Regions from separate parts of the Geobacillus sp. E263 genome, predicted to be linked through region 2. Evidence: predicted binding sites of a transcription regulator. Region 2 holds the regulator's gene; the other holds the start of a gene.
What was found. Region 2 encodes CtsR, which represses protease genes until heat stress. Its sites were predicted from a motif close to ATGGTCAATAAAGGTCAAACA; they were not measured.

Region 1: the regulator CtsR is predicted to act here: its motif matches at 1,437-1,457, upstream of FNL97_RS12855 (ATP-dependent Clp protease ATP-binding subunit).

The regions. Positions count from the first base shown of each region.
Region 1 is NZ_CP041632.1:2,502,392-2,505,816, reverse strand. Features, by position in the region: gene FNL97_RS12855 (ATP-dependent Clp protease ATP-binding subunit) at 1-1,373, opposite strand, end outside; gene FNL97_RS12850 (FixH family protein) at 1,590-2,309, shown strand; gene FNL97_RS12845 (YkvI family membrane protein) at 2,408-3,425, shown strand, end outside.
Region 2 is NZ_CP041632.1:3,376,771-3,380,195, forward strand. Features, by position in the region: gene clpC (ATP-dependent protease ATP-binding subunit ClpC) at 1-151, opposite strand, end outside; gene mcsB (protein-arginine kinase McsB) at 151-1,239, opposite strand; gene mcsA (protein-arginine kinase activator protein McsA) at 1,244-1,792, opposite strand; gene FNL97_RS17325 (CtsR family transcriptional regulator) at 1,806-2,267, opposite strand; rRNA gene rrf (5S ribosomal RNA) at 2,494-2,610, opposite strand; rRNA gene FNL97_RS17335 (23S ribosomal RNA) at 2,864-3,425, opposite strand, start outside.

The DNA of each region.
Region 1 (3,425 bases), 870 kb from region 2:
GGGCGGTGTTTTGCTTTTAATCCCGCGCGGCTGCGGCGGATCGCTTTGGCGACTTTTTTGACCGCTTCTTCTTGGCCGATGACTTTTTTCGCTAAGTTTTCTTCTAAATGTTTCATTTTTTCTTTTTCATCGGCCTGCAGTTTGCCGACAGGAATGCCTGTTTTCTCTTCGATGATGCGTTGGATATCAGCAACATCGACAACTGGGCGTTCTTGGTTTACGCCGTTTTGCAATTGTTTTTCCAATTTCAACTCTTCGCTGCGCAATTTCGCTGCCAGTTCGAAATTTTCTTCTTTCACTGCTTTTGCTTTTTCTTTGGCGATTTGCGCAAGGCGTTCTTGAATTTGTTTTTCATCTGTCGGACCGAGGCGCAAGTTCGCTTTGGAGCCGGCTTCGTCTAACAAGTCGATCGCTTTGTCCGGCAAGAAGCGGTCTTGAATGTAACGGTGCGACAATTTGACGCACGCTTCAATCGCTTCGTCCGTATATTTCACATGATGGAATTGCTCGTATTTCGGCTGAATCCCTTTTAAAATCGTAATCGCTTCTTCGACCGTTGGTTCATGCACGATAACTGGTTGGAAACGGCGTTCAAGCGCAGCGTCTTTTTCAATTTGGCGATATTCTTTCAACGTTGTGGCACCGACGACTTGCAATTCTCCACGCGCGAGCGCTGGTTTTAAAATGTTGCCCGCGTCCATCGAACCTTCCGCCGAACCGGCGCCGACGAGCAAGTGAATTTCATCGATGAAGAGAATGACGTTTTTCCGGCGCTGCAATTCAGCGATGAGCCGTTTCATCCGCTCTTCGAATTGACCGCGAATGCCTGTATTCGCAACAAGCGATGCGACGTCAAGCAAATATACTTCTTTGTTTAATAGTTTTTCCGGAACTTGCCCTTCAGCGATTTTCAAGGCGAGTCCTTCGACAATCGCTGTTTTACCGACACCTGGTTCCCCGATTAATACCGGGTTGTTTTTATTGCGGCGGTTTAAAATTTCAATGACGCGTTCAATTTCTTTATCGCGTCCGATGACTGGGTCAATCAGACCGGCTTTCGCAAGCTGTGTTAAGTTGCGGCCAAATTGGTCTAAGAAACCGCCGCCTCTTTTACCGTTTCTGTTCCATTTGGATGGTTGTGCCATATTTGCTGATGGCGTATCCATTTCCGAAATTGGCGAAAATCCGTTCATAAAGAAATCATCAAATGGGAATGACGAGAAATTATCGAAACCGAAATTGATCGGAATAGTCAGCTCTTGTTTTTGTTTTTCATAACATTCGTGGCAAAGGTGCATTTGCTTTTTCTCATGATTAAATTGTAAATTGACAAATACCGTCGCTTCGTTTTGATGGCATACTTGACAAAGCATGAGGCATAACCTCCTTTTTCGCTCTTTTGACTTTGACTATCTTTGACTTTCTGATATTATTATACTTTGACTATCTTTGACTTTCAAGAGTTTTTTACAAAAAAATTTGTTGTAACCGTGAAATGTTTTTGGAAAAGCGGTGAACAATGGTATAGCATGTGGCAAACTTATGATATAGTTGGGACAGAAAAAGTTTAGTGAGGGAGATGAAAAGGGATGAAAAGAGTTTATACGTTTTTGGCATTGATGCTCATATTTTTATGTTCGGCTTGCAATCAAGAAAAGCAAGAGGAAAAACCGGCAATGCTTGAAGTTCAACTTCAGACACCGGATCATATTGAATTAAATAAGGAAACGACACTTTCTTGTATCGTGACATACGGCGGGGAAAAAGTGAATGATGCGGATGAAGTGAAGTTTGAAGTGTGGAAACATGGAAGCGAGAAGCGCGAGATGTTAACTGCCAAAAATGATGGTGATGGCAAATATTCTGTGAAAAAGACGTTTACCGAGCCGGGGACGTATTCGGTCATTAGCCACGTGACAGCACGAAATATGCATAATATGCCGAAAAAAGATATCGTTGTTGGCACACCGAGCGATCAGCCGCAAAATCATGCAGAGGAACATCACGGTGATGAACACCATCATGCCGATGTCATGATGATGCTTCATGAAAAACAATTTTCCGTAAATAAAGAAGCGCATTTAACGGTACATATTACTCATGATGGCAAGCCGCTTGCAGGCGCTACCGTTCGTTTGGAAGTGTGGAAAGATAACGGAAAGCACCTGTTTATCGAAGCAAGCGAAAAACAAGCAGGCCAATACGAAGCAGCAACGTCGTTTCAAGAAAAAGGGACATATTCTGTAAAAATTCATGTAGAAACGGAACAACTTCACGAACATCAAGTAGAGCAAATTACGGTGCAATGAAGGGATGCCCTATAGCGGCATCTTTTTTACTGCCATCTCGTCTTTATTGAACTATGTCGGCATATATATGGGAGTGAATAGTGGACAAGGAGAGGGAGATGGCAGAAGTGGCTGGAAAGTGGTCAGGAGCTTGGCAAATCGCCGCCGTTTATGTCGGCACTGTCGTCGGCGCGGGGTTTGCTACTGGAAAAGAAATTATCGAGTTTTTTACCCAATACGGAACGTCCGGAACGATTGGCATTATCATCAGCGGCATCTTGTTTACGTGGGGCGGCGCGCGCATGATGGTGATGGCACGGAAAGTGAAGGCCGCCTCTTATCAACAGTTTAACCGCTATTTATTTGGCAGGGCAATGAGCCCGGTTATTTCTATCATGATGACGGTGATGATTGTCGGAGTCACCGCCGTGATGATGGCCGGCGCAGGCGCGGTGTTTGAGGAACAGCTCGGGTTGCCGCGGCAGATCGGAATTGTGGCGACGTTATGTTTATCGCTGTTAGTTATGATGTACGATATAAAAGGGCTATTTGGAGTAAACGCCTTGATTGTTCCGATGATGGTGCTATTTAGCGCCATTGCGTTTGGAAAGCTGATTACCATGGGAGAATTGTGTGAAACGAAACTGGAAGCGGCAGACTATTCATTAAAAGCCTTTCTTTCCCCTTTTTCGTATGCGGCGTTTAATTTGGCGATGGCGCAGCCTGTGCTTGTGCCGCTGGCTTGCGAGACGGGAGACGAGCGCATGGTGCGGCGCGGCGCAGTGCTTGGCGGGTTGCTGCTTACCGGCATTTTATTAAGCAGCCATTTTGTGCTCTTATCGTTTCCATATGCAATGAATTACGATATTCCGATGGCGGAAGTGATCCGTTCGTTTTTCGCCGTTTTTTACTGGGTGTATATCATTGTGATTTACGGGGAAATTTTTACGTCTATTATCGGCGGCATTTTTGGCCTGCAGCGGCAGGTGCGCACGCTCGTTTCTATTCCTAACGTCTTGTTTTTTGCCGTGTTGTTTATCGTGCTGTATATGGTCAGCTTATTCCGCTACAGTGAGCTCTTATCATTTTTATATCCGATATTTGGCTACATCAGTTTTGCATTTCTTTTTCTATTAT
Region 2 (3,425 bases):
TTAATGCTTTTGCTGCAATTCCTTCCCCCTCGCGAATTAAACCTAATAAAATATGTTCCGTTCCAATGTTATTATGGCCAAGGCGTATTGCTTCCTCTTGAGCTAGCGCCAATACTTTTTGCGCCCGCTCCGTAAATCTTCCAAACATCATTATTCATCACCCTCCATCGCTTTTCTTTCTTCCATTTTTAGACGTTCGCGGATTAGTGCCGCCCGTCGAACATCCCGTTCTTCCGGTCTTAGCACACCGCCTGCATACTGTTGTAAAAATCCAGGTTGAGTTAAAATCATCAGCTCATTTAAAATATTGCGCGAAATATTTTTAATATATCCTAAGTCAATTCCTAAACGTACATCAGACAAACATTGCGCTGCTTCTTTCGAGTCAATAACACGGCTATTTGCTAATATCCCATAAGAACGGAATACTCTGTCTTCTAATTGTATGTTTAAAGTTTTGACTAATGTCTCCCTCGCCATTCTTTCCTGGGCAATTAATTGTTGAACAACGCTTTTCAAATCTTCCACAATATCCTCTTCCGACTTTCCTAATGTAATTTGATTTGAAATTTGGAAAATGTTACCTAACGCCTCACTGCCTTCTCCATATGTTCCGCGTACTACTAATCCTAGTTGGTTGATTGCTGGAATAATGCGGTTTATTTGCTGTGTTAAAACGAGAGCCGGGAGATGCATCATAACAGAAGCGCGCATCCCTGTTCCAACGTTTGTCGGACAGCTTGTTAAATATCCGAGTTTTTCATCAAACGCATAATTGACATGTTCCTCAATCCAATCATCAAGCTCATTAGCCACTTTTAACGCTTCTGTTAATTGAAGACCAGGAAATAAACATTGAATACGAATGTGATCCTCTTCATTAATCATAATGCTTATTTCTTCATTTTCTGAAAGCAAGCACGCCCCAAAAGGAGAATCTTCTGCCAAATGCGGGCTAATTAAATGCTTTTCTACCAATACCCTTTTTTCAATCGGTTGAAGCTCTGACATTTTTAACAATTCAAAACGACCGACAGACGGGTAAAAACGATGAGCAAATGTTTGCTCAAACAATGAAACAATTTGCTGTGCTTCCTCATTGTTAAATACTGTTGGAAACTGAAAATCAACAATGTTTCTTGCTAAACGGATACGGCTGCTTAACACGATATCAGAATCAGGCCCCTCTTGACTCATCCAAGAACTGACCGCCGTATTAAAAAACTTCTCAAACGACATATAACTACATCTCCCCCCCTCGACGTTGATGCAACTGATATTCAAGAGAGCGAATTTGATCACGAACCTCTGCCGCCTTTTCAAATTCTTCTCTCGCCACAAGTTCTTGCAGTTTTTGTTTTAACATAGCAATTTGCTTGCGCAGATGGAGTGTTCCACCTTTTCGTTTCGGTATTTTTCCAGCATGGGTTGTATTTCCGCTATGGAGTCTTTTTAATATTGGTGGTAAATATCTAGCAAATGTGCGGTAACAGTTTGAACAGCCGAAACGACCTGTTTTTGTAAACTGATGATAAGTCATTGCACACTTCTCACATTGTAAAATATCGGTGCTTTGGAACGGGCTTGACGTCATTTCTTTCATTGGAGATGAAAAATTAAGCAGGCCAGCTAATAAATTATTAAAGGAAAAGTCATCATTTCCGTAAAACATAAACATATCACTATTCTCTTGAGCGCATTGTTCGCAAAGATGAAATTCGGTTTTTTCGCCGTTTATAATTTTCGTAAAATGCACTGTTGCCGGTCTTTGATTGCATTCCTGACATATCAACTTTATCCCCTCCCTAGTTATATTTTAGCGATATCAACATCGCTCTTAGCATGCGTGCTCTCAATTCATCACGCTGGGGCAAATCGATGTATAATACAGAACGGTCCATTACGCTTAGCATAATCTTTGCTTCTCGTTCGGTAATTACTTTTTCCTCGACAAGACGATCAATAATATCTTCCGCATTTGATTGACTAATCCGATGCTGGATTAATTCTAACAGTTGATCAATTAACTGTGCTTTACTTTTTGTTTTCACTTTCATAATGCGGATGTAACCACCGCCACCGCGCTTACTCTCAACAATATATCCTCGCTCTAGCGTAAATCTTGTATTAATAACATAATTAATTTGTGAGGGAACACATTGAAATTTATCAGCAATTTCACTTCTTTTGATTTCCACAATGTCTTTACCGCTCATATTTAATACCTGTTTTAAATATTGCTCAATAATATCAGAAATGTTTGGCACTCTACCTCCTCCTTACAAACCAAGTTGACTTTGACTATATTTGACCTTACTTCTACTATATAGTTTATTATAAAAAAATGCAAGGGTCACTCACAAAAATGGCTAGTCATATGATTTCCTTTTTTTTTCGAAAATGAAACATGATTTTAGGTAATAAAAGGAAAGGGTAAGCAAATATAGAAAAAAAGAAGCATGCCTTTCATTAAGGCATGCTTCTTTTTACATTGCCTAGCAACGACCTACTCTTGCAGGGGCGCTGGCCCCAACTACCATCGGCGCTGGAGAGCTTAACTTCCGTGTTCGGGATGGGAACGGGTGTTTCCTCTCCGCTATTGTCACTAGGCAATTATCTCAATTGGACATTTATTATTATATTCCAATCATCACGTTTGTCAAGAGGGATTTCGTTCCCTCAAAACTAGATAACCGTCTGTTTGGAAGAAGCCGTTTTGCATAGGCGGCTTCCGCTTTTCCGTTGTCTAGCTCCGGTGCCTAGCTCTCTTGCGCCAAATAACCTTCTCCCTTGAGGTGCAAGCACCTCTACGGGCGAAGAACATTTTCCTTTTGGCGCTAAGCGCTCGCCTCCACTTTTCGCTTTGGTTAAGTCCTCGATCGATTAGTATCCGTCAGCTCCACGTGTCGCCACGCTTCCACCTCGGACCTATCGACCTCGTCATCTTCGAGGGATCTTACTCGCTTGACGCGATGGGAAATCTCATCTTGAGGGGGGCTTCACGCTTAGATGCTTTCAGCGCTTATCCCTTCCGCACATAGCTACCCAGCGGTGCCCCTGGCGGGACAACTGGTACACCAGCGGTGCGTCCATCCCGGTCCTCTCGTACTAAGGACAGCTCCTCTCAAATTTCCTGCGCCCGCGACGGATAGGGACCGAACTGTCTCACGACGTTCTGAACCCAGCTCGCGTACCGCTTTAATGGGCGAACAGCCCAACCCTTGGGACCGACTACAGCCCCAGGATGCGATGAGCCGACATCGAGGTGCCAAACCTCCCCGTCGATGTGGACTCTTGGGGGAGATCAGCCTGTTATCCCCGGGGTAGCTTTTATCCGTTGAGCGATGGCCCTTCCATACGGAACCACCGGATCACTAAGCCCGACTTTCGTCCCTGCTCGACCTGTCCGTCTCGCAGTCAAGCTC